3 regions of the Shewanella sp. M-Br genome follow, and region 1 is predicted to be linked to each of the others. Evidence: predicted binding sites of a transcription regulator. Region 1 holds the regulator's gene; each other region holds the start of a gene.
What was found. The regulator MetJ, encoded in region 1, represses methionine synthesis genes. The targets are predictions, from matches to a motif close to TAGACGTCTAGACGTCTA.

Region 1 (10,501 bases):
GCGGAAACCCTCTTTAGAGTTTTCTAAAATCTTGCCATCGCGGTAGGCTGCGCCGTCCCAAATGCGTGATGAGTCTGGGGTGCCGACTTCATCCATGTAAATCAGTTTTGAATTGCCATCTTTATCGGTCACATAACCGAACTCAAATTTAGTGTCGACAAACACTTGATCAATGTCGGCCAGTGCTTTTGAAATCACTTTAAAGCCATCCTTTAACAGCTTCTCGTACAGGTCGATATCTTCTAACTTTTCAAAGCCAAAGGCTTGGTAGTTGGCTTCGATATCGCTGCGGCTGATGTTCACGTCATCTTGGGCTGGCACGCCTGGGATGCCGGTTAAAATACCCTTAGTCGATGGGGTGATTAACAGCTCAGGGAGCTTTTGATCTTTCTCTAAGCCTTCTGGCAGTGTGATGCCACAGAATACGCGCTCGCCCTTAGAGTAAGCGCGCCACATTGAGCCTGTGATGTACTGGCGGCAAATGGCTTCGACCTTAATGGGGCGGGCTTTTTGGACTATCCATACGAACGGGTGCGGGATATCCAAAATATGGCTGTCGGCTAGGCCGTTTTCGGCGAACAGTTTAAACCAGTGGTTAGAAATCGCGTTTAATGCCGCGCCTTTACCGGGAATGCCTTTGAGGCCGCCTTCACCGTGGAAGATACAGTCGAAGGCCGAGATACGGTCGCTGATCACCATGATGGCGAGCGGGGTATCTTCGGGTACGTTATAACCCTTGGTTTTGATTAAACGGCGGCTGTCGGCATCGGTTAGCCAGTAAACGCTGCGAACCTTGCCGCTGTGGACTGGGCTGTCGGTGCGGATTGGCAAATCGTTATTCACGGCTAATACGGAATCAGCAAGACTCATGACGAGTATTCCTTAGGATAGAGAGTGTAGGGATAAGGTTTTTATAAGTGTCGGTTTGCAGATGGACTATGGCGTTAGCAACAGCCAGATTCATTGCAACCGCTTTATTATTCGCGCTTGGCTTAGGGCGTAAATCGCTCAGCCAGTTTGCGGGATTTGATGTTAAATCTTGAACAGCAAAAGTCGTATTTTCGGGCGGTGTTTGAATTGTATTGGGTGGAGATAATGCAAGGGATGGAACAAACGCAGGGCAAGGTTGGCACCACAGTGAAAGTGGTCTGCGAAAGCGGGCTGGGCCCGTGCCATTTTGCTCGAAAATGCTAACCATTAATCCGAGAGAACCTTGTTCTAGACTGCCGCGAAAAAGTGGCGACATTCTACCTTTTTTGACAAAATTTGCCACGGCTATTTGCATCGCTCTTTGCACAGATCTTTACATAGCCCTTTACACTGCTCTTTATATAGTTCTGTGGCTTGAATCTAGCGGGCATAAGGATTTGCAAGGGAATCACGCGCTAACACTCAGTGCTGAGCATGATGGAGGGCTGGTGTTCTGCGGACGAGCGAATGTTGAAGGGCTGTATTTTAGTGCGCTGATGTGCGAGCTTATGACGTAGCTGCAGCCGACAAGACCATCAAGCCAAATATCCAATGGAGGGAATATGAGCACAAGTCAGCATGTACATAATGATAATCAACGAGAGCTAGTATTAGAGCGGATTATCGATGCGCCGCCAGAAAAGCTGTTCCGCGCGTGGACCGAGCCAGAACTCCTCAAAATTTGGTTTACGCCAAGGCCGTGGACTGTGGCTAGCGCGAGCTTAGATGTGCGTGCCGGTGGTTCAAATATGATCGTGATGCGCAGCCCTGAGGGACAGGATTTCCCGAATCGTGGCGTGTATCTCGAGGTGGTTGAGAATAAGCGCATCGTATTTACCGATGCCTTTACTGAGGCTTGGGTGCCGTCCGATAAAGCCTTTATGACGGCAACTATTACTTTTGAACCTGTGGAAGGCAAGACCAAGTACACTGCGCGGGTGCTGCATTGGAATAGTGAAGATAGGCAGAATCATGAGGATATGGGGTTTCATCAGGGTTGGTCTAAGGCGACCGATCAGCTTGAGGAACTCGTCGCGAGCATTTAGCCGGTGAGTCTCAAGCCTCGTATCAGAGAGTAAACAATAAGCAGTATCTAGCCCAATTGCCCTGCATATTTTATTGCTGGGGATTGGGCAGGATTAGAGGTGTTATGTCGTCACAGAAAGAAGTGCCACAGCTTACACAATCACAGCTTGCGCCATCGCAACTCGCGCAAAGCGCGGCTTTGCAGGGCAATAGTTTTTTATCAAAACAGTTCAATGGCTTGTCGGAATTAGCCCAAGATCTACAGGGCATCGAGTTCGAGGATTGTTGCTTTCAAGATTGCCATTTTAGCGAGAGCACTTTCCGTAAATGCAAGTTTATCGATTGCCGCTTTGTGCGTTGCAACTTAAGTTTAGTGAAAGTGCCCCAGTGTCAGTTCAGCGGGGTGGAGTTTGAAGAATGTAAGTTAGTCGGTATCGATTGGACCCGCGCCGCGTGGTCGCGTTTATCCTTTGCCGCGCCCTTTTCCTTTAAGCAATGCATCCTAAATGACTGCTCATTTTTAGGCTTGTCCCTCGATGAAATCATCATCGAAGAGTGCAAGGCCCACGATGTCGATTTTCGCGAGGGCAGTTTTAATCAAGCCAATTTCACCTACACGGATTTTAGTCATAGTCTGTTTGGCCGAACTCAATTATTGGAGGCGGATTTCAGCGAGGCATCCAATTACGATATCGACATTTTTAACAATAAAATCAAAGGCGCTAAGTTTAGCCGCGATGAAGCGACTCGGCTGCTCAACTGCCTCGATATAGAATTAATGGATTAAGGATTGTGGTAGGTTTTTACTCAGCTTTTCACTCAGCATAGTGATGATCATCCCACGAGTGTTATCGCAATTTACTGAAATATCTGTTTGTTTTTGAAGCCGCCATTTGTCCCATCTGGCGGCTTTTTCTGTCCGTTTTTTAAGACCTATTGATCTTATTCACGTATTTCAAGGTCAGTCTTAGGTTTTAGTTGCGGTAGATCACACCGAGCTTCCCCATGTGGTTTACCACAATACCCACCTACCTCTTTCGGGATAACAATCTCTGTGGATGAGCAGTGTATTCAGCGTATGCCGTGTATTTTGAAGATATGGTGGCGCTGTTTTAACGCTTTATAACTAAAAAAGTAATCAAATCAGTGAGCAAACCTCTGCTCGATGGCGTCCAATGTGGCGACTGGCGGGTGGGATGAGCGTGATGGAGGTAACCATGATTGAGCTTAATAGGCGAACCTTTTTAAAGGGAGCAGGAGCGAGCAGCGCCACGTGTGCGTTGGCCAGTCTGCTGCCGGGCAGCTTAGCGGCATTAGAGAATAAGCAGCTAAAGGGCATGGGCAAAGACATTGCCAGTATTTGTGAAATGTGTTCGACTCGCTGCCCGATTTCGGCGCGGGTGATTGAGGGCAAAAACGTCTTCATTAGTGGCAACAAGGCCGCTAAATCCTTTGGCGGTAAAGTGTGTGCCCGTGGCGGCGCAGGCCATAGTTTATTGTACGATCCACAGCGTATCGTTAAACCGTTAAAGCGGGTCGGTGAGCGCGGCGAAGGTAAATGGGCTGAGATCAGTTGGGATGAGGCTTATAAATTAATCGCTGAAAACCTCAATAAAATCAAAAAAGAACATGGTCCAGAAGCCGTGGCATTCTCGTCAAAATCTGGCTCACAAGAAAAGCATTTGTTTCACCTTGCGACCGCCTTTGGTAGTCCAAATACCTTTACCCACGCGTCGACTTGCCCTGGTGGTTATGAAATTGCCGCTAAGGCTATTTTTGGCACTAAGGTCAAACGTGATTTAAGTAATTCTAAATACATCATTAACTTCGGCCATAACCTGTACGAAGGCATCAATATGTCCGAAACCCGCGGCATGATGGCGGCGCAAATGGACAAAGGTGCCAAGCTGGTGGTGTTCGAGCCAAGATTTTCCGTCGTGGCCGATAAAGCCGATGAATGGTATGCCATTCGCCCCGGTACCGACGTGGCCGTCGCCTTGGCGTTATGCCATGTATTGATTGAAGATAATCTTTACGACAAGGCATTTGTCGCGCGCTATGTGGAAGGCTTCGAAGCCTTTGCCGCCGAAGTGAAAGCCTATACCCCTGAATGGGCTGAAACCATCTCCGATGTGCCTGCCAAAGACATTCGTCGTATCGCCCACGAATATGCCGCTAAAGCGCCCCATGCTGTGGTCGATTTTGGTCACAGAGCCACCTTTACCACCGAAGAGTTTGAGATGCGCCGCGCCCTTTACGCCGCTAACGTCTTGATTGGTAACATCGAGCGTAAGGGCGGGATTTATATCGGCCAGAAACCCGGTGATTACAACAAGCTTGCCGGTGAAGCGGTTGCGCCCGTATTGGCAAAACCTGGCGTGAAAGACATGCCAAAACCAGCAGCGAAACGTATCGATCAGGTGGAAGAACAGTACGCCATGATGTGGACATCGGGCGGCGTTTACCAAACTATTCTCGATGCCACATTAAGCGCTGTTCCTTACCAGTTACACGGTTGGGTGATGTCACGCACTAACCCAATGCAAACCATGACAGACAGAGCACGCGTTGTTGAAGCGATGAAAAAGCTCGACTTTATCGCCGTGTGTGATGTGTATATCAGCGAAACCGCCGCCTATGCGGACGTGATTTTACCTGAGTCAACTTATCTTGAACGTGATGAAGAAATTGCTGATAAGTCAGGTAAAAATCCGGCCTATTATGTGCGCCAACGGGTCGTTGAAACCTTAGGTGATACTAAGCCTTCTTGGCAGATCTTTAAGGATGTGGGTGTGGCTATGGGTCTTGGCGAGTTCTATCCATGGGAAAACATGGAAACCCTGCAAATGCTGCAGGTGAACCGCGACACTGACCTGCTGCGCCGGATCAAAGACGAAGGTTTTGTGAGCTTCGGTAAGCCAATTATGTTGTGCGAGCCTAAGATGGTTGCCGAGTTTATTAAGGCATACCCCAATGCGCGACCTGCCGATGAAGACGGCACTTACGCCAGCGCACTGACCTTTAAAACCCCGAGTGGCAAGATTGAACTCACTTCCGCGAAAGTCGAAGCCATGGCACCGGGCCGTGGGGTGATCAAGTTCCGCGAAGTGAATCTTAAAAAAGCAGATGAGTTGTACTTTATCCAAGGCAAAGTGGCGGTGCACACCAATGGTGCCACCCACAATGTGCCTATGCTCGCTAACCTGATGTCGGATAACGCTGTGTGGGTTCACCCCGTTACTGCGGGCAAGTTAGGGATCAGCAATGGCGATCCAATCCGCCTCACCAGCAGTGTTGGCACAGAAGAAGGCCATGCCTTAGTCACGCCGGGTATTCGCCAAGATACTGTGTTTGCTTACATGGGCTTTGGTTCTAAAAACAAAGAGTTGGTCAGAGCAACGGGCAAAGGTATCCACTGCGGTAACTTACTGCCGCATGTTACTGCTCCTGTGTGTGGCATGACAGTGCACACCACGGGCGTCACGCTGGCAAAGCGCTAATCGGAGGCTTAAATGAATAAACGATATGTAATGGTGCACGACGAGAATAAGTGCATCGGCTGCCAAGCTTGTAACGTGGCGTGTCGCAGTGAAAATGGCGTACCCGAAGGCGTAACTCGTCTGCAAGTGCGTGTGGAAGGCCCCTTTGGTGAGATGCCCAATCTGCATTTCAAATATCACAGGGTATCTTGCCAGCAATGTGAAGATGCACCCTGCGTTAAAGTGTGCCCAACAGGCGCGGCCTATGTGGGTGAAGATGGCATTATCTCTATCCATACCGAGAAGTGTGTCGGTTGTATGTACTGTGTGGCAGCGTGCCCTTATAAAGTGCGCTTTATGAACCCAGAAACCAAGGCGGCGGATAAGTGTAACTTCTGCAAGGATACGCGTTTAGCGCGGGGCGAAGAGCCAGCGTGTGTGACTGTGTGTCCAACCGATGCCTTAGTGTTTGGTGATGCCAATGATCCACGCAGTGAAGTGGCCATCATGCTCAACACTAAAATCACTTACCAAGATAAAACCCATTTGGGCACTAAACCTAGGGTATATCGCGTTCCTACCAAAAGAGGGGGGATTTGATTATGAACAATACTTGGGGCGACATGGCGCAATATGATCCTGTCACTTGGCACTGGGTCATCGCCGTTTACCTGTTTATGGCGGGGTTATCCGCGGGCAGTTTACTGATTGGCATTGGTTTGCGCTGGGCGAATAAGGAACTCAGCGCGGGAGCTGAAAGCAGCATTCTTAAGGCGGCAGCCATTATTGGGCCTGTAGCAATTAGCTTAGGTCTAGCTTGTTTAGTGTTTGACTTAACCAAACCATTCCACTTTTGGTTGATCTTAATTCACTATAACTTCCAGTCTGTGATGGCAATCGGGGTGCTGGCGCTGCTGGCGTATTCTCCCTTAGCTTTTGCGTACGCCATTATTGTGCTGCGGGATGACTTACCAAAATGGGGTTTAGGTTTCCTAGCGCCTATCGCTAAGTTACTTATGCCATTTCGAAAGCTGATTGAAGTATTGTTGTTTGTCCTCGCCATTGGCGTGGGGGCTTACACTGGCTTCTTAATTTCGGCGATGAATGCTTACCCTATGCTCAACACTGCGGTACTGCCTGCGCTGTTTTTAGTGTCAGGTCTATCGGCGGGCGCTGCGGCAAATGCGGTACTGGCGTTGCTGATGTTTAAGACGGACAGCCACGACAAAACCTTAGTGAAGATGCACGGTTTAGAATTGCCTGTGATGGCGATTGAAATTCTGTTCCTGTTCATGTTGTTCTGCGCCTTGTACTTTAAGGGCGGCGCGGCTGCTGCGGCCTTAGCATCGTTAACGTCTGGGCTATGGGCAAGCGTGTTCTGGATAGGTGTTGTCGGAATTGGCTTTGGTATTCCATTGCTGTTTATGCTGTTACCCGCCGCGACTCGCCACACTAAGGGCGCAATGATCATGGTTGCCTGCGCGAGCTTAACCGGCGTACTCGCTCTAAGACACTTTATTGTGTACGCAGGGCAAAGCTATTTAAGCTGAGTGTAAGCTGGCTTTAGATATTGATAGATAAAGAAAAGCACTGGCAATGTCAGTGCTTTTTATTGTTTGAATCTTCAGATGATTTGCCAATACAAGCAGGACGCTTATTGGGGTAATAACTCGATAACCGACTTCACCGTTAGCACTAAGGCGCTGATACTGCACAGGACTAACGTCGCCATCTTTGTCTTCTCTTTATCGACACGGCCCACTAATCGTCCTGCGACTAAGTAACCTAAAATCACTGAGGGGAGCAGCATCAACGACAGCCACAGATGTTTTAATTCTAATAAGCCAGTGATCGCTAAAATGACCAATGCAATCATGGAGCTAAAAATGAAGAAGGCCGACAGGGCAGCACGAAACTGCGAGGCATCTTTGCCTGCCAACAAAATCGCCATCGGCGGGCCACCAATCGCGGCGATATTGCCGAAGATCCCTGAAACCACACCCGCACTGAAGAGGGTTTTCTTATTCACTGGCAGGCTGAATTTATTCAGGCTGAGGATCACTGCGACAGTTACAATGGCGGCGATGGATAAACCCAGTATGGGTTGAGGCGCAAACAGCAATAAACTCGCGCCGATAAAACCACCGGGCACGCGGCCTATGAGCGCATATTGCAAGCCATTGAATTCTAAGTGACCGCGTTCACGCACTAAGGTCAGCAGGGCGATGGAGAAACCCATAGCAATAACAGGCGCAGGTACAAGTTGTGGATCGACGATATACAGCAAAGGACTGGCGACAACCGCAAGCCCAAACCCAATAAGACTTTGGGTTAAGGCGCCCAGAAACACGACCAGCGAGGCTAAGGCGAGTGTCTGTGGATCTATCATAGAAAACATAGGATTTCCTATATCCCAAACCAACTCAAGATGGTGAAATTTAAAGTTTGAAGTCGCTTGGGTATAAACAAAAAGGGATCGTTAACGATCCCTATTGATGAGCACTGTGATATGACTTTGAAAGCGACGAGTCGCTATTCCATGTCTTCCCACTCGATTCCCATTTGATCCATCAACAACTTGGCTTCGGCGGGAATGCTGTCTGGGTTATCTTTTGACAGATCTTCATCGTTGGGCAATGGCTGGCCAGTGTAGGCGTGCAAAAATGCCTCACACAACAGCTCGCTGTTGGTGGCGTGACGCAAATTATTGACCTGACGACGAGTACGTTCGTCCGTGAGGACCTTAAGCACTTTGAGCGGAATAGACACAGTAATTTTTTTTACTTGTTCATTCTTCTTGCCATGTTCAGCATAGGGGCTGATGTATTCCCCATTCCATTCAGTCATTGACTCACCTGTTATAACGCTAAATTCGGGGCAGATTTTAAACCCTTACAAAGAACAGTCAAATTATTGCTACTATTTCTTTGTGATTGCAAACAGATTTCTTTATGTTCAGACGTCTAAACGTCTTCACGCCTATTGACGATGGCGTTGGGCTTAGGTACATTTAGACGTCCAGACATCTCTATCAGTCTACCGAATTTAGGAGTCCACCCATGGCAGAGCGTCAATTAGCCACACTGGCAGTGCGTCAGGGTATCGAAAGCGATACTCAATATGGCGCAGTTGTGCCACCGATTTATTTGTCGACTAATTACGCCTTCGATGGTCATAAAAATCCCCGCGAATTCGATTACAGTCGTTCAGGCAACCCAACTCGCTGCATTTTAGGTGAAGCATTAGCCCAATTAGAAAAGGGCGCCACTGGCATAGTGACGTGCACTGGCATGGCGGCCATCACCTTAGTGACCACTTTGCTCGGCCCTGATGACCTATTAGTTGTGCCCCATGATTGCTATGGTGGTTCCTACCGTTTATTTACCAACTTGGCGAAGAAAGGCCAGTTTAAGCTCATTGTGGTCGACCAAACCGACAGCCAAGCGTTAGCCGCCTCCATTGCGCAGAATCCTAAGATGGTGTGGCTCGAAACCCCATCGAACCCGTTATTGCGTGTGGTAGATATCGAAGCCATTGCTAAGGCGAGCCATGAGGTCGGCGCGCTGGTGGTGGTCGATAACACCTTTTTATCGCCGATATTGCAACAACCCCTATTGTTAGGCGCGGATATCGTTATCCACTCCACCACTAAATATATCAATGGTCACAGCGATGTGGTCGGTGGCGCAGTGGTCGCTAAAGACGCGCAAATCGGTGAAAGCTTACATTGGTGGTCGAACACTCTAGGCTTAACGGGGTCAGCCTTCGACAGTTATCTGACCCTGCGCGGCCTGCGTACCTTAGCGGTGCGAATTCGTGAACATCAAGCCAATGCCCAGCGCATTGTTGAGGTATTAACGCAAAGTCCTGTGGTGAGCAAAGTTTATTACCCTGGTCTTGCGGATCACCCTGGTCATGCCATTGCGGCCAAGCAACAACAGGGCTTTGGCGCTATGCTGAGCTTTGAGCTCAAAGGCGGCGAGGCCGAAGTCGTGGCCTTTTTAGGTGCACTCAGCTTATTTAGCGTGGCGGAAAGTTTAGGTGGCGTCGAAAGTTTAGTGGCAGTGCCCGCCACTATGACCCACAGAGCCATGGAGCCGCAAGCGCGCTTCGAGGCTGGTATTAAGGACACCCTATTGCGTCTATCGGTGGGTATTGAAGATGCCGCCGATTTAGTTGCAGATATTCAAGCAGGATTAGCCGCCGTTGCGGCTTGTCAGTAGAGGAATAATAGATGGCACGTTGTCACTTACATAAATTTGGTGGCTCCAGTTTAGCGGATGCCGATTGTTATCGCCGAGTCGCCCATATCCTGTTAACCCACGGTCATAGTGATGATCTCGTGGTGGTCTCTGCGGCGGGTAAAAGCACGAATTTCCTGTATAAATTATTAGCGCTGCGTGATGCGGGTCAGCTATGGCAAGAAGAATTACAAGTGCTGATCAGCTACCAACAGGGGTTGATTGAGCAGTTGTTGTCGAATGAACAAGCCCGCGATCTGCGTGAGCGTTTGGCCACTGATAAAGCGCAACTCATCAGCTTGTTGTCCTTAGACGAGCGCAACGAATATCAAATCAACCATGTGGTGAGCTTTGGCGAACGTTGGTCGGCACGTTTAATGGCGGCGCTGCTGCGCGAATCTGGCGTTGCGGCAAGCCATGTGGATGCCTGTTCAATTTTAGTGGCCGATGAAGCCGCTGTGCCGCAAATTCGGGTACAAGAATCCCGCGCTAAAGTACAAGCCCTATTAGCCGCGCATCCCAATGAACGCTTAGTGATCACAGGTTTTATCTGTGCTAACGAGCGTGGCGATACCCTATTACTTGGCCGTAATGGTTCAGATTTTAGTGCCAGCCTGATTGCCAGCCTTGCCGATATCGAGCGCGTGACCATTTGGACCGATGTGGAAGGAGTGTTCAACGCCGATCCTAATAAAATCAACGATGCCAAGTTACTAAAAAGCATGTCACTTGCCGAAGCCGATCGCCTAGCGCGTTTGGGCTCGCCAGTATTGCATTCGCGCACTT
Region 2 (10,501 bases), on a different contig from region 1:
CGTTTAGCCATAGCGCGTAGCGGCAGTAAATCGCCAAACCGCAACCGTAATGCCACCCAACGTCGTCGCCGTCCTCGTGCACCAAATGCCGATGGTTCAGCGCCGACGAGCGCACCTAAAGCGAGTGGCACACCTAAAGTTAAAACGGCTGAATAATGCCCCGCGTCTACGTCGCATTAGGCGCGAATCTCGACGATCCCAAGGCGCAATTGGACAATGCCGTGACGGCATTGTCCGCCTTAGCCTTAGGCAATAGTCTCGTCGTTTCTCCCTATTACCATTCGACGCCCATGGGCGATGTCGTGCAACCCGATTATGTAAATGCGGTGGCGAGTTTCGATACTGATCTTGCGCCATTAGCTTTACTCGATGCACTGCAGCATATTGAAAACACCCAAGGTCGAGTCCGCCTAGAGCGTTGGGGGCCTAGAACCTTAGATCTCGATTTACTCTTGTATGGTAATGAGAACATTGACATTCCTAGACTCAAAGTGCCCCACTACGGCATGAAAACGCGCAGCTTTGTGCTCGTGCCTTTAGCCGCAATTGCACCGGATCTGATTCTGCCGTGCAACACTGCCATCGACAGTCTTATCGATACAAAAATGTTGGCCGAGTTACAACAACTGGGCATTGATCATTGAAGTCCGTCCTCAGTTAGCTTATAACACCACTTCTATTTGGTTTGAAGATCATCCATATGTCTAAAATTACTAGCTCAACCCTGTTGAAATACAAACAGGAAGGTAGAAAATTCACGGCACTGACAGCCTATGATGCCAGTTTTGCCAGCGCGTTCGATAGCGAAGGTGTCGATGTGCTGCTGGTCGGCGATTCTTTGGGAATGGTTCTCCAAGGCCATGACGATACCCTGCCCGTCACTACTGCAGAAATCGCTTACCATACTCGCTGTGTTCGTCGCGGTATAGAACGTGCCCTGCTGATCGCCGATATGCCCTTTATGAGTTACGCCACGCCAGAACAAGCTATGGTCAACGCCACTGAGTTAATGCAAGCTGGCGCGAACATGGTCAAAGTCGAAGGCGGACACTGGTTACTCGAAACCGTCACTAAGCTCACCGAACGCGGTATTCCTGTATGTGCCCACTTAGGCTTAACGCCTCAGTCGGTTCATGTGTTTGGTGGTTTTAAAGTGCAAGGCCGCGATGCCGAAAATGCCCAGCGCATCCTCGACGAAGCTAAGGCTTTAGAAGCCGCGGGGGCTCAACTACTCGTAGTGGAATGTATCCCTGCGCCTCTCGCTGCGGCGATCACTCAAGCCTTAACGATTCCAGTCATTGGAATTGGCGCAGGCGCATCGACTGATGGACAAATCTTGGTGATGCATGATGTGTTAGGTATTTCAAGTGGTTACATTCCACGTTTCTCGAAAAACTACCTAAAACAAACCGGTGAAATTCGTTCTGCGGTACGTGCTTATATCGACGAAGTTGCCCAAGGAACCTTTCCTGGCGAAGAACACACTTTTAACAAATAACAGATTTATGCAAGGTAAGGCTCAATGATCACTAGCGCCCATATTGATGATATTCGCACTCAAGTGCGTGCATGGCGTGCCAAGGGCGAAACTGTCGCCTTTGTGCCGACCATGGGCAATCTCCATCGGGGACACATCACCTTAGTGAAAGAAGCGGCTAAACGTTGTGATCATGTGGTGGTATCGATTTTCGTCAATCCAATGCAGTTTGGCCAGAACGAAGATCTCGATGCCTACCCACGCACACTCGCCGCCGACAGTGAATCCCTCACCGCCGCGGGCGCTGAGTTGCTGTTTACCCCAACGCCAGCCGTGATGTATCCCAAGGGCTTAGCGCAACAAACCTATGTTGAAGTGCCAGGTATTTCAGATCTGCTCTGCGGCGCTAGCCGTCCGGGGCATTTTCGAGGCGTTGCGACTATCGTCTGTAAACTATTCAACATAGTACAGCCCGATGTGGCACTCTTTGGCAATAAAGACTATCAACAGCTATTAGTCATTGAAACTATGGTTGAAGACTTGTCATTACCGATTGAGATTATCGGTGTTGATACCATACGTGAGGACTCAGGTTTAGCCATGAGTTCGCGCAATGGTTATCTCACCGCCGCAGAAAAAGCCGCTGCACCAGCATTAAAACAGGCGATAGATGCTATGGCTGCAGGGATCAAACAAGGTCAGAGTGTTGATGCTGTCACCGAGCAAGCGAAAGTCAGTTTAATTGCGGCTGGCTTTACGCCGGATTATCTGGAAATTCGTCATGCCCACACGCTTGAGAAAGCACAGAGCCAAGACCAAACCTTAGTCATTTTGGCCGCAGCCTATATAGGTAAAGCGCGACTTATCGACAACTTAAGGTTCGATCGCTAATCTCTTAAGCGTTATCAATAAATAAAAAGGAGCACTCGCTCCTTTTTATTTACCCAATGCTCGACCAGAAGCTATTTTCTTCTTTAGAATCAATCCCAGCGCCAAAAATTTGAAGCGTCAAAAAACTGGTTTTATCCCTAAATTTACGCCATAGTATGATGCAGATGTTAATTTAAGGTAAATGATTAGCGGCAGACATTGACGAGTGAATTTGACCTTCTAATGATGCATGGCTAATCCTTTAATTTATTGGGCTTAACAGCCGGTTAAGCCTAATAAAAAACGGTTATAAAGGCATAATAATATAAACGTCATAATCATTATTTATCATGCTTAATCAAACAATTAAATCATAATAGCTATGCAAGTGTACAAAGGATTTGTGGCCTCATGGCAAGACTGATACTCACCCTAATTTGTGTTATTTTGCCCACTGCAATACAGGCAAATACCATTTATAAATGCCGTAAAGATGACAAAATTGTCTTTAGCCAAACCGCTTGTCCGCAGGAATTTAGCCAACATAAAATCGAATACCAGTTAGGGATAACGACTGAAGTAGACTCTGATAAAAGGGACATTCCTGTCGATCCCTTACACACTCTACTGAATAGCCGAACCATTTCTAAAGAAAAATTATTGCAATTACTCGACGGCGAGATATATCGTCTTAAGCAGGAAAATAGCTATTTTGAAATTCTGCGCGCCAGTGAATTGCAGAAATTAGAACGTAAACGTTATTGGCAAAATAAAGAGAAAACCGATCCTGAATACATTAACGAAATGGACGATATCAATACTCGCTTCAATGCGTTAACTGTGAGTAATAACAGTGCGATGCAACAACTGGAAGACCGTAAAAGCCAAATCAGTACCGAAGCATTCCATGAAGAATTAAATAAACCAGAAAAGCACTGATCTCGCATAAAACAGTAGTATTAATCTTTTCTCTACCCCATTAAAGAATTCAATCATAATAATGGTTAATTTTCCGCTCACAGTAATGTCCCTTTGTTTAACCTAGGATTCATTACCGCAAGGACAAGAAGCCTGTTGTTGCACACAGGGTAAATGACATAGGTTGCTACAGTTAATTAAACTCCTCAGCAGTTTCTCGCTGGCACAAACGCGTGCTTTTTTATCAAGAAAATGCAAACGCGATAGTCGATGTATTTCCCTTCACTTGTTATTGCATTGTTTAAAAATCAAATACTCGCTTCACAACAAATACGACTTAACTACTAGGACAACTAGGCTAGACCCCTTAAATAAAAACACATCAATAAACATATAAAATCTATTTAATCAATACGATATAAATATAGCTATCATTTACCTTCCGTTAATCCTTTCTAGAATAAATACCCGTTTGGCCAATTGCGACATATTAACGGGACTCGTATCTTCAGGTCTGAATTTGGGATGCAAGTTGCTTTAAGCAGCCCAAGATATTTGATGCAAGGAGTCACCCGTGCCAAATACCTCTATACGCTTTTTGGTGCCGCTGATCTTGCTCTGTAGTTGTATGACTTCAGCACAAGAGCTGCATGTCAACGAGTTACCCGTAACCCTTCAGGCATTACTGGAACGTTCCGGTCGCGATAACCTTATCGAGCTGGTTCAACAAGGCACTGCCAACCAAGGATTACTGTTCCAGTCAGGCAGCGATAACAAGGCCGATGTAACACAAGTGGGCAATGATAACGATGCGCTAATCACACAGATTGGTTCAAACAATGAAGTCCAACTACTGCAAGTCGGCAGTCAAAATACGGCTTCAGTGACACAAATTGGCAATGACAATCTCGTGCAACTGAACCAACTAGGAAGCGGCAACTTTTCGATTCAACAGATTGCGGATGGTGCTGCAATCTCAATAACTCAATATTAAACAGGGAGCGTCACATGAAATCACAAGCTAAAAAATCACTTATTGCTTTGGCCATTGCAACAGGTTTAAGCGGTCAAGCTTTTGCTGCCAGTACAGTGAGTGAAATTAGCGTAGTACAGTCAGGTCAAGCCCAAGACACTTTAGTCTCACAAACGGGTGGCCTTAACGCTGCAGCGGTTGTACAAACAGGTAGAGATCAAACCGCAACCGTCATCCAAGACGGTGTGTGGCATGAAGCGGCTATTAATTCAACGGGTGATGATAACAAGGTCCAAATAACGCAACAAGTTGACTGGCATGTGGCAAGTGCAAATGTTTTAGGTGACAACAACAATGTAAATGTGTCGCAAGATGGTTTCTTTAACCAAAGCAGTAGCGATGTTACTGGTAACGATAACACGGTATTCGTTAACCAATTAGGCGAAGTCAACGAAAGCCAAGTTGAAATCACTGGCGCTGAAAACAGCGTGTTTGTTGAGCAAGAAGGCGACGCAAACTTTGCAGTTTTTCGCGTTGAAGGCAGCAACAACGACGGTAAAATCACACAAATCGGTGACAACAACCAAGCGGGTTTAATCGCTCTCGACTTAACCGCTAACGTGGGTAACAACAACGACGTTTCTGTTAATCAAGCGGGTAACAACAACTTTGGCGCGGCTAAGGGTATTGCAGGCGACAACAACAAAGTAGACATGGTCCAAAAGGGTGATAACCATGTAGGCTTCGTTTACGCACTGGCGGGCAGCAAAAACGATATTTCAATGGATCAAAAAGGTACCGGCAACACGGCTTATCTTGCTATGACTACGGGTGATGACAACAGTGTCGATATTACCCAAAATGGCAGCGGCAACACTATCGGTGATACTTTAGTGGCCGATATCCAAGGTGATGATAACGATATTACTATCACTCAAAAAGGCGATGTCAACGGTGCAGAGTTCCAAGTATGGGGCGATAGCAACGACGTTGACTTGAAACAAAAAGGCGATGCGAACTTCGCAACCTTTGGTGCATACGGTACAGATAATGACTTCGATTTATCCTCTAAAGGCGATAACAACGAAATCATTGCCTTCGCTGATGGTGAAGATAACAGTATTGAAGTTAGCCAAGAAGGCGATGAGAACTTTGCTTATGTAGATGCCGTGGGAAGCGATAACGAAGTTGATGTTGAGCAAGATGGCGCTGAGAACGAAACATTGATTTCTGTTGCTGGCAACAACAATGCCGATGTCAGCGCACTTCAAAGTGGCGATCTTAACGTTATTGACCTGATTATTGAAGGTGATGAAAACACCGCGCAAATTACTCAATCAGGTAACGGTAACTGGGTAGGCGGCGATAACGACACTTCATTTGCTTCAAATTCATTTGGCGTTAGCGGTGACAATAACAGCCTGTCAATCACTCAAACGGGTAATGACAACTTAGTGTTAGGTTCTCAAGCGGGCACTAACAACAGCATCAACGTGAACCAATCAGGCAATATGAACGTTGCCACTGTAGTGCAATACTAGTCAATACTGTTAAACCACCACAGCTAAACTCTTTGGTGGTGGTTTATAAAAAGGGTGTTAAACAAAAAGCGGGAATGTTTAAATAAACATTCCCGCTTTTCTATGTTGATATGCTAGTAATCATTAACATTAACCACTCACAGCGAAAAGCTAACGACCAATATCTTTAACTGACTAACTGCACAGCTCAAAGTGAGTTTGATAGGTTTGCGCCCAACGTAAAAGCTCAACCCGATTACGAGACTGGGTCTTGCGGAAAATAGAAGAAATATGTGCCTTCACTGTATGTTCGCTGATACATAACCTATGAGCGATTTCTTTATTTCTCGCACCACTCGATACGAATTGAATGATAGTGCGTTCACGGGATGTCAGCATCTGCAGCATAGCTACAGTATCAGAGGGCATTTCATTATTACCTTCTAACTTTTGTACAACACGGCGGAACATTTTGCTTAGTAAAGTTCTATCGTACCAAAGTTCCTCTGCCACCATTTTACGTAAACCCGTTAACATCAGATCCATACGTTGATCGGCAAATAAAATACCTCGAATGCCGAGCAACATTGCAGATTCTTGGTCTAAGGAGTCACGCTCAACTTGATACAGCGCCACAGGAAAATGTGACACTAATCGCGAAGCTAACAGAGGTATCCCTTTGTTATCTAATGCTGAACCTTTTTGGGTGATCAGATAAAAACTACGGCGACTCTTGTCTAAATCCAGTTCAGCCGCATGCTTTACTATACGCGTTTTCAAACCAATGGATTCAGCGAGTAACGCTAAATGACATGGCGCGGCCATTTGGTGTAAAAAAACCAATTCATTAATTGTGCTCAATGACTCTCCTCCCTGAAAAGTATTCTCTATTGCAAAATGGTATGTTTGACTCGTCTTTTTAGTTAGATTTTTCAACATTCCATTAACCTAGTTAATTCTGACTAGTTAACGATTGAAAAACATCACCCAAATGTACTATTCCCTGTTTAATGCTAGTAGGTTCGACTAACTCACCACAATAAAATGGAATAACAGTCAAAAATACCGTTTTACTTGGCCAACGCCCAGCACCTAATACTTTCCAACTATGACGTTATCAATCCAAAGTTGCAACACAAAGAAAACACAATAACAACACTAAAGTATGACAACTCAATGTCATCACACTCACACCATATATTTCAGAGAAGAAAGTCTTACAACTCGAACAGAGAGCATCACCCACTTTTAGCCGCTAAATCCTCTGCTTGAGTCTCGCGATTTGTTTATCTTGAAAACGAGACAGTAAAGCTAACGCGACAATTGCACCAATGAGGGCAAGAAACATGTCAGATTGGGTATCCCATACATAGCCTTGAGTACCTAAAAAGGCTTCAGCCCCTTCGCCAGTTGCCACGGCAACCCACCATTCGATCAGTTCATAAAACGCCGAAAAAGCGAGCACAAAACAAGTGGCAAGAAACGCGCACCAAGCCCCAGGTTTGACAGCTTGATTACGCAACATAATTTCACGGGCGAGCATGGCTGGGATAAAACCTTGCGCAAAATGACCTACTTTATCGTAATTATTACGTTCTGAACCCATCCAATCGGCAATCATGTCGAATAACGGCACTTCAGCGTAAGTATAATGAGCGCCTACAAACAACACACAGCAGTGTATTAAGACGAGAAAATACACTAAAGGTGTCAGTGGAAAACGTTTGCGAGTAAAGAATAAAATCGGTACAGCAATCAATGCAGGCAAGGCTTCGAGCCACCACGTGAAAGGATCTGCGGGTTTTATCGCCGACCACACCAAAACTGAGAGGTAAATACCGCACCATGCGATTTTGTTATTCAATGTTTCTTCCTCTTATGCGATATTGTTCTAAATTTAGAATATTAACTTTAGCCATCTAGCCCTCCACACTGAGCAAAAAAAGTGCTACTTTGGTGGGTGAAGGTTGTGAGCATATCATAAGAAACATTTCTATTAATTAGAGGGTACCCATATCATGGCGAAACATTCGCTGGACAAGGATAAGATCAAGATCCTGCTGTTGGAAGGCGTCCACCAATCTGCGGTCGATGTATTTGAACGTGCGGGATACACCAATATCGAATACCACAAAGCTTCCTTAAGCGATGAAGCCTTACTTGAGTCCATTAAAGATGCGCATTTTGTGGGACTTCGTTCGCGTACCCAATTAACTGCTGAGGTGCTGAAACGTGCCGAGAAGTTAATCGCGATTGGATGTTTCTGTATTGGAACCAACCAAGTTGACCTTGCCACCGCCGAATCCCTTGGTATCCCAGTATTTAACGCCCCCTTCTCAAACACGCGCAGTGTTGCAGAACTCGTGATTGGCGAAATCATTATGTTGATGCGGGGTATCCCTGAACGCAACGCTATCGCTCACCGTGGCGGCTGGATGAAAACCGCAGCGGGCAGCTATGAAGTGCGTGGTAAAACCTTAGGTGTGATTGGTTACGGCCATATTGGTACTCAGCTTGGCATTCTGGCGGAAACCTTAGGTATGCGTGTCGTGTTCTTCGATATCGAAGACAAACTGCCACTAGGTAACGCACAACAAGTCCATTCGTTAGAACTCCTATTAGCACAAGCTGATGTAGTAAGCTTACATGTCCCTGAAACTCCACAAACAAAAGACATGATAGGCGCTGCCGAGTTTGCAGCAATGAAAAAGGGCAGCATCTTTATCAACGCATCACGCGGTACTGTAGTCGATATTGAAGCTTTAACCGTTGCGTTAAAAGAACGTCACCTCGCTGGTGCCGCAATCGATGTGTTCCCCGTTGAACCACAATCGAATGACGATGAATTTATCAGTCCCCTACGCGGTTTAGACAATGTTCTACTCACGCCGCATGTCGGCGGTAGCACGGCCGAAGCACAAGAAAACATTGGTATCGAAGTCGCAGGTAAGCTCGCTAAATACTCAGACAACGGCTCAACCGTTTCTGCAGTTAACTTCCCTGAAGTGTCATTACCAACCCATAAAGGCACCTCGCGCTTGCTGCATATTCACCAAAACCGTCCGGGCGTGTTGATCAAGATCAACCAAGCCTTCTCGGAAAAAGGCATCAACATCGCCGCCCAATATTTGCAGACCACCGCAGAAATTGGTTATGTCGTGATGGAAGTAGATACAACTCAAGCGGAAGAAGCCTTAGTTGAACTCAAAGCCATTGAAGGTACATTACGTACCCGCGTGCTGTTTTAAACTTTAAACTCCACTCGCTTTAAGCCTATCGACTAAAGCACACATATTAAGGCGCACAGATCATTCACAGATATGTGCGCCTTATGCTTTTGAGCCAACTGGAATTCCGTTACAATCTAGCCTCTCACATCGTCTTCATTTTCAGGATCTCGCTATGACTATTTCAGTTTCTACGCCCCATTGGGATCTGGACGCTACCTTGCCTCCACTTATGCTTGCCAACTTATCTCATTTGGGCCTCATCAAAGTCGTTGGAGAACAAGGCCGCAGTTTTATCCATGGCCAAGTGACCACAGACATCAGCTCATTAGCCGATGACCAATGGCGCTGGGGCGCGCATTGCGATCCTAAAGGTAAAATGCTGGCCAGTTTCAGAACCTTTGCCATTCAAGATGCACTCTTTATGTTGATGCCAAAGGATGCCATCGAGGTCGATTTACCCCAGTTACAAAAATATGCCGTGTTTAGTAAAGCCACCTTAAGCAATGCATCCGCGGAGTGGACTCTGCTCGGGGTTGCCGGTGAACAGGCAAGCCAATTCGTGAACAAACATTTTGGTGACATTCAGCAAGAGCTTACACTCATTGAAAACGGGGCGATTTTAAAAGACGCTGAACGTTTTATTTTAGTATTAACACCAGATGCCGCAGCGGCTTTAGTTGCGCAATCGGAACTGAGTGTATTTGACGCCAGTGCATGGCAAGCGTTAGAGATTGCAGCAGGTTACCCCAACCTTGCTGCCAGCCATGCCAGCCAGTACGTACCGCAGATGTGTAATCTACAAGCGGTTAACGGTATCAGCTTCAATAAGGGCTGTTACATGGGGCAAGAAACCATAGCACGCATGAAATATCGCGGTGGTAATAAACGCGCCCTGTATATTTTGCGCGGTCACACTAGTCTTCAAATCACCCTAGCATCAGGCCTCGAAATCGCGATGGAAGACAGTTTTCGCCGTGGCGGTCAAATCATTGAGTTTGTACAGCGTGGCAATCAAGTCTTGTTAACCGCCGTACTTCCTAATGACACGCCTAATGATACTCAGCTGCGTTTTGCCGACGATGAACAATCACATTTAACGATCCAAGCCCTGCCCTACTCATTAGATGAAGCGTAATGCTTTGATTTAATATGATGAGTATAAAATATTGAAGCAGAATAAAGGCGCCAATGGCGCCTTTATCTTAGTCAATGCACTTCGAGCATCAATTTTCTAAATAAGTATCTCGAATGGCAATTGCTTCTGGCAGGATTTGCTTGAACTCCTCCACCAGCTTAGGATCGAAATGTTTTCCCGCTTGATTTTCAAATAGCTCCATAGTTGCTTCAATCGTCCAAGCCTGCTTGTAAGGCCGTTGCGAAGTCAGCGCATCGAACACATCCGCAATCGCGGTGATACGCCCTTCAAGGGGGATTTCTTCGCCAACCAAGCCATTGGGGTAACCTGAACCATCCCACTTCTCATGGTGAGTTAAGGCGATACGACGGGCCATTT
Region 3 (10,501 bases), on a different contig from region 1:
TTTTTTCTGCCGATTGCTGCCATAACTCACATAATGCGGGTAGCGCCTCGGTCTCATAGCTAAAAACGCTAATCACTGTGTCTTGTGCCTGAATGTCCTTAAGACCTAGATTAGTAAAAAGCTGCAATTTATTGGCAGTATCAGCTTGCCAAGCATCACGCTCGGTAAACAACTTTTGCTCGCAAATGAGTCCACCCGTTTTGGCGCTAAAACCGGGAAAGTAGAAATACTTCTTCAAACCATTGGCCTGTAACGATGGCAAACCATGGCAGCCTTCAACCCAATCCTCTGCGCTTAAATACTCTAAATTCAGCCAAACAGGTACAGATTTTGGGGCGTTCTGATGTAAATAAGCCAGCTGCGCTTTTACCTGTTCGGGGAGTTCACAGGCAAAGGCTTCGATGAGCACTGCTCCTGCGAAAAACGCTACAGGCAAAGGCTCTTTCCAATGAATAATATTCACACCATTGAAGGTTTGAGTGGCTTTTAGTGGATCGAGTGTCGGTAAAATATGGGAGAAGCTTGCGAGGTCGTCGACCCACAAATTAACAGGGATCTGATACTCATTGGCTATTTGTTTGGCTAAACGCCAAGTGACGCCAATATCGCCGTAGTTATCAACGACGGTGCAAAAAATATCCCAATGATTGGAGCGAGGTGTGTTGCTCATGAGTGTGGTATGTCGTTATTCTTAGTCAGAAATATATGCATAAAAAAAGCGGCGTTAAGCCGCTTTAATCAAATGGTTAACAGAATTAATCTTCTAATTCAGCTAAACACATTTCTTCGTAAATTTGCTTAACCCAAGCATCAACACGTTCTTCAGTCAGCTCTGGCTGGCGATCTTCATCGATACCTAAACCAATAAAGTGGTCGTCATCGACTTGACCTTTAGAGGCTTCAAAATTGTAGCTTGCAGTTGGCCAATGGCCGATGATGATACCACCACGGGCCTGAACAATATCACCAACCATGCCCATGGCATCAAGGAAATACTCAGCGTAGTCTTCTTGATCACCACAACCAAAAATAGCGACAAGTTTGTCAGTAAAATCAATTTGCTCTAATTCAGGGAAGAAATCATCCCAGTCACATTGCGCTTCACCGTAATACCAGGTCGGGATGCCGAACAGCAGCAAGTCATACTCTGCAATCTGCTCTTTGGTACTTTTGGCGATATCTTTCACCTCAACCATTTTTTTACCCAGTTTTTTCTGGATCATCTTGGCTACAGCTTCGGTGTTACCTGTGTCGCTACCGAAAAAAAGACCTACAGTTGCCATTGTCTATCCTTTAATGTCTAGTTCACTTATTAGGTTAATCTTGCTGGTACTCGTTCAGCATTCAACTTGTTGCTGAAGAATTAATTCGATTAACTGGCTACGGCTGATGTTACTGGCCAATGCCTGCTCATTCAAGGCGTCATACAAATCTTGTGACACCTTTAACTCTATTCGCTTTAATCCGTTGGCTTTATCGCGCTGGATTTGATTGCGTTTGTTGACCTTAAGCTGCTGGCTACGGGACAAAGGATTACTTCGTGGGCGGCCCCGGCGCTTTTCATTGGCAAAAAGGTCAATGGTGGTTCTGTCTGTCGCTTCTTTTGCCATGTTCTTATTGTTAACCGATCCCTGAGCCTTCCCAAGTGATCTGGATAATACCTTTTACAATAAACCCGGCGCAGCCGAGAAATAACACTAACCAAACAATAAATCGACCAAATTTCGGCACGTTACCTTGTTTAAGCACATCGTGGATGGCCATGCCGATAAAGAAAAATATCGAGGCAAAAAACAGGTTCAGGCCGATGGTTTCAATTTGTTCCATGTACTGAGATAACATACTTTCTTAGTCCTCGAGAGTGTTCTAAGGCCAAAAGAGGCGCGAATATATCACATCAAGATGGCGGCTGCCATATGCTTTAGGTCGAGTTTGCTGCTGATTTACATTGCTTGTTTGTCAATAAATTCAGACACAATTCGATTAAAGATGGCGGGTTTTTGTGCATGTAACCAATGACCGCAACCTTCGAGGGTTTTCGCTTGCGCCGCAGGGAATTGCGTCATGATAGCGCTTCTGTGTTCACTCGTAACATAATTCGAGTCACCGCCGCGAATAAATAGACTCGGGCCGCTATAGCTTTGTACTGGATTTGGCGCCTGATTATGCCAGCCAATAATATTGGGATAACAAGCTTTTAGACCACTTAAGTTCAGCTTCCAACGAAAGCCAGTGTCGGTACGTTGCAGGTTTTTGAGTAAAAACTGCGCCGTGGCTTCGTCGATACCTTTGTCAATCAAGTGGTTTAGGGCAAACCGTCTGTCGGTATGACCTTCTAAGGGCAGACTTGCTAATGCGGCAAACACTAACTCATGTCTTGGCTCATAGGCGACCGGGGCGATATCGGCTGCCACCATGCTGATAATGCGCTCTGGATGAGCTAACGCCGTCGCCATGGCGATTTTACCGCCCATGGAGTGACCCACAATATGGGCGCGTTCAATAGCCAGTTCGTCGAGTAATGCAACCATGGCAGTGGCGAGGCGAGGGTAATCCATCTCATCCCAATGCTCACTTAAACCATGATTGGGCACATCGACACGAATAACCTGATACTGGCTTTCTAATACTTGTCCTAGGCCTTTGAGGTTATCTAGGTTGCCGAACAAGCCGTGGATCAAGAGTACTGCGGGTCCTTGGCCTGTAGAAACAAAGTTCATGGTGATTCCTGTTGAATATGTTTAGCTTAACGTGGCGCGAATTGTGCCCTTAATGCCGTTGGCTTGACAAGTCAGTTGCTACTTTAGCGTATATGCGGCAATTAACTTGGGCGCTTTTTCGGCAATTGCTTGTTATCTGCTAGTTTGCTGTGCTATTTCACGCATTTTTAGAATAATGACGCTTTATCAGATTGATAGACATGGATACACTGTTAACCGATCGCAATGATCTGCCCCGATCGCTGTGGTACACTTTTTTCGGTTAAGCCTGTCGAATAACAAAGGATAATTAAGGTTATGAAATATATCGAAGTTGATGAAGAGCTCTATCGTCATATTGCCAGCAAAACAGAACGTATTGGTGAGAGCGCCTCTGACATTCTTCGTCGATTACTCGGCCTGTCCGTCGATGCGGTCGAACAACCCCAGCCTTTGGCGATTAGCCAACCGAGCCTTGAAGCTGAACCTATTCAGCCCATCGCGGCGCAAACAGTGCCAGCAGTGAATGATTTTAGTCGCTTAGTCGATGAACATCAGTTATCGCAGCAAAAAGGCGCAGTAGGTCGTTTTCTGTTTTTGCTCGAAAGTTTGTATCAATTAGCCCCAGAGCAATTCTCACAAATTTTGCAGATCCAAGGGCGCGATCGTTTGTATTTTGCTCGCTCTAAGGAGCAACTGCTCGAAGCGAGTGCTTCGGCTAACCCAAAAGAAATTGGTGCAAGTGGTTTCTGGGTAACGAGTAACAACAATACCGCCAAGAAACGCACTATTTTATCGGAAGTTTTAGTGCAATTTGGTTGTGATGCGACAGTAGCAGCGGGTATCGCCGAGCGCGTTTAATCCGCGGATGAGCCAAGTTAGTACGACATTTTTCTACTTTTTCTAATTGTAATTGAGTGCAGGAGAGCCATAGGTGGCAATACATCAAAGGGCAGGACAAATCGCTAATCAGACGGATCTGGTCAATATTCCAAAACTGATGAGCCATTATTACAGCATCACGCCAAATATGGATGACGTACAACAACGCGTCACCTTTGGCACTTCTGGGCACAGAGGCTGCGCCTTCAATGGCAGTTTTAACCAACAACACATTTGGGCGATTACCCAAGCTGTGGTGGACTACCGTCAATCGGCAAATATCGATGGGCCGCTGATCCTTGGGATTGACACCCATGCGTTATCCTATGCGGCCTATTTGTCGGCCATTGAAGTGCTGGCGGCAAATAAAGTCACAGTGAAAATCCAACAGAACGACGGATTTACGCCAACGCCAGTGGTTTCCCATGGGGTGATTTGCGCCAATCGCGAAGCCAATATTACGGGTGCGGCATTGTCCGATGGTTTGATCATTACGCCTTCCCACAATCCGCCTCAAGATGGTGGGATTAAATACAATCCACCCCATGGTGGACCGGCCGAAGGTAATATCACCGCTTGGATTGAATCGCGGGCCAATGATTACTTGCGCCAAGCGTTAGCTGGCGTGCAAAAATTAGCGTATGCCGAAGCGCTGGCATCAGGCTATGTCAACGCCATTGATTTGATCACGCCTTATGTGGCTGATTTAGACAATGTCATCGACATGCAGGCGATTGCCAACGCTAAGCTGCGTATCGGTGTGGACCCGCTCGGTGGTTCAGGGATTTTCTACTGGGCTCCGATTGCCGCGCGTTATGGGCTCGATATCACCTTAGTTAATGATAAAGTTGACCCAAGCTTTAGCTTTATGCCGCTGGATAAAGACGGCAAAATCCGCATGGATTGCTCGTCTCCCTATGCGATGGCAGGGTTACTCGCCCATAAAGAATCTTATGATTTATGCCTTGGTAACGATCCTGACTATGACCGTCACGGCATTGTCTGCCCTGGTACCGGCTTGATGGACCCTAATCACTACCTTGCGGTCGCTATCGATTATTTACTGACGCACAGACCGGATTGGAGCGATAGCTTAGCAATAGGTAAAACCTTAGTATCGAGTGCGCTTATCGATAGAATCTGTGCTTTCCACGGCAAAAAATTACTCGAAGTGCCTGTGGGATTTAAGTGGTTTGTCGATGGTTTAGCCGAAGCCACCATCGCCTTTGGCGGTGAAGAGAGCGCTGGCGCGGCATTTTTACGCCGTGATGGCACAACGTGGTGCACGGATAAAGACGGCTTCATTTTAGGGTTACTTGCCGCAGAAATTCTTGCGGTGACAGGTAAAACTCCAGGTCAACGCCATCAAGAGCTAGTAAAACAATTTGGCCAAAGTTTCTATAAGCGTATCGATAGCCCAATCAGTCTTGAAAACAAGGCCAAATTTGCGTTATTGAATGCAGAAACCTTAAATGCCACTGTGCTTGCGGGTGAGGCAATCGAAAACGTGTTAACTCATGCGCCGGGCAATAATGCGGCCATTGGTGGCATCAAAGTGACTACGGCGAATGGTTGGTTTGCGGCGCGTCCATCGGGCACGGAAGCGTTATTTAAGATCTACGGCGAGAGTTTTATCAGTGAGCAGCATTTAGCTGAAATCATCAAAGATGCGCAGGCATTAATTGATAAGGCGCTGAACGCTTAATGCAGCAGTAGGTTTATAAAGTATCAAAAACAAACGCACTCAGATTTGAGTGCGTTTTTGTTTGTGTCTAATGTCAGTTATGAGTAGTTGATCTCATGCTGATTTGACTGTATTTAGTACTCGATATGACAACTCGGTAAGTTATTCTTATCAATGTAATTTTGGTGATATTCCTCTGCCACATGGAACTGTTGTAATGGTACTATTTCAGTCACGATATGGCGCAATCCCCAACGACCTGAGCGGGCAAAAGCTAACTTTGAGGCTTCTGCGGCCACTTTTTGCTCACGGTCGTGGAAGAAAATGGTGCTGCGATATTGGGTGCCAATATCTCCGCCTTGCATGTTCAGACTCGTTGGGTTGTGGTTTTTCCAAAATACATCGAGCAAGTTTTCATAACTGACAAGGGCAGGGTCAAATTCCACTTGCACCACTTCGGCATGGCCCGTTTTGCCTTTTTTGACTTCTTCATAGCTCGTCGCCGCATTATTGCCGCCCATATAGCCGCAGGTGGCATTCGATACGCCGTTCACTTGTCTAAAAAAATACTCTACGCCCCAGAAACAGCCGGCACCAAAGGTTGCTAACGCCATAATTAAATCCAATAGAAGTCTAGATGGCTAAGGATTGTGATAAAACTTGAGTGCAAAAGCAAGCCTCAAGCTGGAATATTTATCATGGGAAATTCTTAGGGAATGTCCTAAGAATTTAACAATCAGCTTAGTTGAATGTCATTCCGCTTAAAACTGGGTCCTACGGCAATAAATGTCTGAGAACAGCACTAAAAACATGTGTTAGTATTGAAGCCGTTTTTTAGGTGCGAGTGAGACTAACCGCGGTGAGATAAATGCTTAAGTGGTTATTACTGCCTGTACTTATGCTATTGCGCCAATACTGTTACACATCATTATAAGGAGAATTCTGTGTTACAAGCTCTGTTAGATTCAAAGGATTTTTTAGCGCTCACCTTAGCCCATCCTGAACAGTTCGATGGCGAATTTTCATTTAACTTAGGCGATCATACTCAAGTGGAAGTGTGGGATACCGGTGTTATTGTTTTCGAACCAATACAGAATGAAGGAAAAGATATTGTGCTTTCCTGCGGTGTTCACGGTAACGAGACCGCGCCCATTGAACTCTGCAATAGCTTAATTAAACAACTTCTACAGCAAAAGATCATCGCAAAGCAGCGCACTTTATTTCTCATTGGTAACCCATTAGCGATTAATAACGGCACGCGGATTATTGACGAAAACATGAATCGTCTATTTAGTGGTGAGCATTCCAATCCACCAGGGTTAGTGAACCCTGAGCGAGTACGCGCGAAAAAACTCGAAGCCTATGTCGATCGTTTTTATACTGCGGTTGCCGATGGACGTCAGCGCATCCATTATGATCTGCACACGGCGATGCGCGCCTCGAAGCATGAAAAGTTCGCTATCTATCCCTATCGTCCTGGGCGCGCCTTTAGCGGCGAGCAAATTATGTTTTTAGCCGCAAGCGGCGTCGATACAGTACTTTTCCACCATGAACCGACCACGACCTTCAGCTATTTTTCCTCTGAACGCTACGGTGCCGATGCCTTTACCATTGAGCTTGGCAAAGTGTATCCCATGGGGCAGAACGACATGACGCGTTTTATCGCCACCCATGAAATGTTCATGCGCTTGATCACCGCTAAGCCGTTGGAGCTGGATGCATTTGATGCCGATAAGGTTAACTTGTACCAAGTGTGCCGCGTCATCAATAAACATTTCGATGATTTTGAATTTACCTTCGCAACTGATGTCGAAAACTTCAGATCTTTCCCGAAGGGCTTTGTTTTAGCGCGGGAAGGTGGGCAAGAAATTAAAGTGGAGCATGAGTTTGAGTCTGTCGTGTTCCCTAATGCCAAAGTGCCTATTGGCAATCGCACTGTGATTTGCCTGATCCCTGCCGTGAATGCGGACGTGCGTTAGGCTTGTAAAGCAATATATACATGCGGGGCAGGGATAACTTGTGGTTTGAGCTATGCCAATGGTTGATAGGTAGTTTACGTTAACGTAATGTTCGTCGGGCATATTCGTATAAACAGACGCATCAAAACGCTTTGGTGCGTAATGAGATAACAAGAGCACAATATGAGCAAAGCAACACACAACACTGATACAGTGCACCGTGTCGGCTTCTTGGATAAGGCATCGCTACACATTCCTATCCTTCGAATTCTACAAGCCGACGGCACCACTTATGAAACCGCGGTTTTGCCTGTGATAGATGAAACCTTAGCCACTAAAATTTACGATACCTGTGTATTCACTCGGGTACTTGATGAACGTATGCTTGGCGCCCAGCGTCAAGGACGCATCAGCTTCTACATGACCTGTACGGGTGAAGAAGCGGCGATTGTCGGCAGTGTGGCCGCACTCGATCAAGAAGATGTTATCCTCGCGCAATATCGTGAGCATGCGGCGCTGCGTTATCGCGGCTTTACCACTGAACAGTTTATGAATCAGATGTTCAGTAACGAGAAAGATCTCGGTAAAGGTCGCCAAATGCCAATCCATTACGGCAGTGCGGCATTGCATTATCAAACGATTTCTTCACCTCTTGCGACACAAATCCCGCAGGCGACGGGTGTGGGCTACAGCTTAAAAATGCAAGGTAAGCGCAAAGTCGCGGTTTGTTATTTTGGCGAAGGCGCTGCATCAGAAGGGGATTTTCATGCCGGTCTAAACATGGCCGCGGTACTGAAATGCCCAGTGATTTTCTTCTGCCGTAACAATGGCTACGCCATTTCAACTCCCACCGAAGAGCAGTTTGCCGGTAACGGTATTGCGAGTCGCGGTGTGGGTTATGGCATGCACACGATTCGTGTTGACGGCAATGACATGTTGGCCGTGTTAGCGGCAACTCAGCAAGCCCGTGCCTATGCGATTGAGCATAATGCGCCTGTGCTGATTGAAGCCATGACTTATCGTCTCGGCGCGCATTCATCTTCAGACGATCCCTCTGGTTATCGCTCGAAAGATGAAGAAGCCAAGTGGCAGCAACACGATCCGGTTAAACGCTTCAAATTATGGCTTATCAACAAAGGTTGGTTGGCTGAAGCGGATGATGTGAAACTGCATGAGAAATATCGTGAAGAAGTATTGGCTGCGGTAAAAGTGGCTGAAAAAATTCCTGTGCCTATGCTGGATGAAATTATTGAAGATGTATACGACAAGCCGACGCCAGTGCTGAAAAAGCAACTCGCCGAGCTTAAAGAACATATCAAGAAATATCCGCAAGCCTATCCAAAAAGTGCAGGGAGACTATAAGCCGTGGCTGAAATGAATATGTTACAGGCCGTCAATGAGGCCTTGTCGATTGCCATGCAAGCCGATGAACGCATGGTGGTTTTTGGTGAAGATGTGGGCCACTTTGGCGGGGTATTTCGCGCCACCTCCGGTCTTCAAGAAAAATTCGGTCGCGCTCGCTGCTTTAATACGCCGCTGACAGAGCAAGGTATTGCCGGTTTTGCCAATGGTTTAGCCTCAAATGGCATGACCGCCGTGGCTGAAATTCAATTCGCCGATTATATCTTTCCGGCGTTTGATCAAATCGTCAACGAGTCGGCTAAGTTCCGTTACCGTAGCGGTAATGAGTTCGATGTCGGTGGATTAGTGTTCCGTACGCCCTATGGCGGCGGTATCGCGGGCGGCCATTATCACTCTCAATCACCTGAAGCCTATTTTACCCAGACACCGGGATTAAAAGTGGTGGTGCCACGTAACCCTGAGCAAGCCAAAGGTCTGCTGTTGGCGTCAATCCGTGACAAAAATCCGGTGATCTTCTTTGAGCCTAAGCGTTTATATCGTGCATCGGTTGGCGAAGTGCCAGCGGGCGATTATGAAATTGAACTGGGTAAGGCTGAAGTGGTTCGCGAAGGTAAAGACATCACCTTAGTGGCGTGGGGCGCGCAAATGGAAATCCTTGAAAAAGCCGCCGACATGGCCGCTAAAGAAGGGATCTCCTGTGAAGTTATCGATTTACGCACCTTGTCACCCTGGGATATCGATACCGTTGCCGATTCAGTCAAAAAGACCGGACGTTTACTGGTTAACCATGAAGCGCCATTAACCGGTGGTTTTGCTGGTGAGATAGCGGCGACGATTCAGCAAGAATGCTTCTTGTATTTAGAGTCACCCATCAGCCGCGTTTGTGGTTTAGATACCCCGTACCCACTCATTCATGAAAAAGAATACATGCCAGATGCATTCAAAACGTTTGAAGCCATCAAAGCATCAGTGACCTTCTAGGAGTCCGGTATGATTAAAGATTTTATTTTGCCGGATATTGGCGAAGGTGTTGTGGAGTGTGAGTTGGTTGAATGGTTGGTCAAAGAAGGCGACACAGTCGTTGAAGATCAGCCGATTGCCGATGTCATGACAGACAAAGCCTTAGTGCAAATCCCTGCGCCTTTTGCTGGCGTAGTCACTAAGTTGTATTACGCCAAGGGCGATATTGCGAAAGTGCATGCGCCGCTCTATGCCGTACAAATTGAAGGTGCCGTTGAAATCGCGAGTGAAGAGTCTATTGCGACTGAACCTGCTGCGACGACTTCAAAAGTGACTGAGTCTGTGGCGGCAACAACTGCCAATACGTCATCCAGTTCATCCGTCAGCATAGAAGAGTTCTTACTACCGGATATCGGCGAAGGCATTGTTGAATGTGAACTCGTCGAATGGCTAGTGAGCGAAGGTGATTGGGTTGAGGAAGATCAACCGATTGCCGACGTGATGACAGATAAAGCGCTGGTGCAAATTCCTGCTATTAAAGCGGGTAAAATTGCCAAACTGCATTATCGCAAAGGTCAGCTAGCTAAAGTACATGCGCCTTTATTTGCCATTGAAGTTAAGCATATGGCTTCTGCACCTGCGGCAACAACAAACACTGATACTGTGGCTAATGCGGCACCTGCAGCCCAGATTGTGAATGCAGAACCTGCTCGCCAAGGTAAAGCCTTAGCCAGCCCTGCAGTTCGCCGTATGGCGCGGTCGTTAGATATCGATTTGAGTCAAGTACCTGGCACAGGAAAGCACGGCCGTGTGTATAAGGAAGACATCACTCGCTTCCAACAAGGCGCGAGCAATGTTTCTGCTCCAAGTGCGACTCAGGTAAAAGAGGCGCCAGTTCAAGCGACGCAAGCATCTCAAACCCAAGTTCCAACATCGACAGTGACTCAACGCGCTGA

Region 2: the regulator MetJ is predicted to act here: its motif matches at 7,671-7,688, upstream of serA (phosphoglycerate dehydrogenase).
Region 3: the regulator MetJ is predicted to act here: its motif matches at 5,892-5,909, upstream of msrA (peptide-methionine (S)-S-oxide reductase MsrA).

Annotation. Positions count from the first base shown of each region.
Region 1 is NZ_BJBV01000011.1:138,567-149,067, forward strand. It holds gene AAA952_RS11415 (phosphoribosylaminoimidazolesuccinocarboxamide synthase) at 1-870, opposite strand, end outside; gene AAA952_RS11420 (hypothetical protein) at 857-1,285, opposite strand; gene AAA952_RS11425 (SRPBCC family protein) at 1,533-2,015, shown strand; gene AAA952_RS11430 (pentapeptide repeat-containing protein) at 2,120-2,782, shown strand; gene phsA (thiosulfate reductase PhsA) at 3,213-5,495, shown strand; gene AAA952_RS11440 (4Fe-4S dicluster domain-containing protein) at 5,508-6,074, shown strand; gene nrfD (NrfD/PsrC family molybdoenzyme membrane anchor subunit) at 6,077-7,024, shown strand; gene AAA952_RS11450 (sulfite exporter TauE/SafE family protein) at 7,129-7,872, opposite strand; gene metJ (met regulon transcriptional regulator MetJ) at 8,007-8,321, opposite strand; gene metB (cystathionine gamma-synthase) at 8,534-9,697, shown strand; gene AAA952_RS11465 (bifunctional aspartate kinase/homoserine dehydrogenase II) at 9,709-10,501, shown strand, end outside.
Region 2 is NZ_BJBV01000008.1:168,288-178,788, forward strand. It holds gene AAA952_RS08955 (polynucleotide adenylyltransferase PcnB) at 1-156, shown strand, start outside; gene folK (2-amino-4-hydroxy-6-hydroxymethyldihydropteridine diphosphokinase) at 156-644, shown strand; gene panB (3-methyl-2-oxobutanoate hydroxymethyltransferase) at 701-1,498, shown strand; gene panC (pantoate--beta-alanine ligase) at 1,523-2,368, shown strand; gene AAA952_RS08975 (DUF4124 domain-containing protein) at 2,759-3,286, shown strand; gene AAA952_RS08980 (curlin) at 3,840-4,259, shown strand; gene AAA952_RS08985 (curlin) at 4,274-5,779, shown strand; gene AAA952_RS08990 (helix-turn-helix transcriptional regulator) at 5,954-6,619, opposite strand; gene AAA952_RS08995 (DUF2238 domain-containing protein) at 7,014-7,622, opposite strand; gene serA (phosphoglycerate dehydrogenase) at 7,777-9,006, shown strand; gene ygfZ (tRNA-modifying protein YgfZ) at 9,161-10,123, shown strand; gene AAA952_RS09010 (response regulator) at 10,212-10,501, opposite strand, start outside.
Region 3 is NZ_BJBV01000009.1:167,019-177,519, forward strand. It holds gene earP (elongation factor P maturation arginine rhamnosyltransferase EarP) at 1-670, opposite strand, end outside; gene fldA (flavodoxin FldA) at 756-1,283, opposite strand; gene ybfE (LexA regulated protein) at 1,338-1,610, opposite strand; gene AAA952_RS09890 (DUF2788 domain-containing protein) at 1,621-1,842, opposite strand; gene AAA952_RS09895 (alpha/beta fold hydrolase) at 1,944-2,720, opposite strand; gene seqA (replication initiation negative regulator SeqA) at 3,018-3,560, shown strand; gene pgm (phosphoglucomutase (alpha-D-glucose-1,6-bisphosphate-dependent)) at 3,634-5,286, shown strand; gene msrA (peptide-methionine (S)-S-oxide reductase MsrA) at 5,400-5,879, opposite strand; gene astE (succinylglutamate desuccinylase) at 6,210-7,244, shown strand; gene AAA952_RS09920 (thiamine pyrophosphate-dependent dehydrogenase E1 component subunit alpha) at 7,407-8,585, shown strand; gene AAA952_RS09925 (alpha-ketoacid dehydrogenase subunit beta) at 8,589-9,566, shown strand; gene AAA952_RS09930 (dihydrolipoyllysine-residue acetyltransferase) at 9,576-10,501, shown strand, end outside.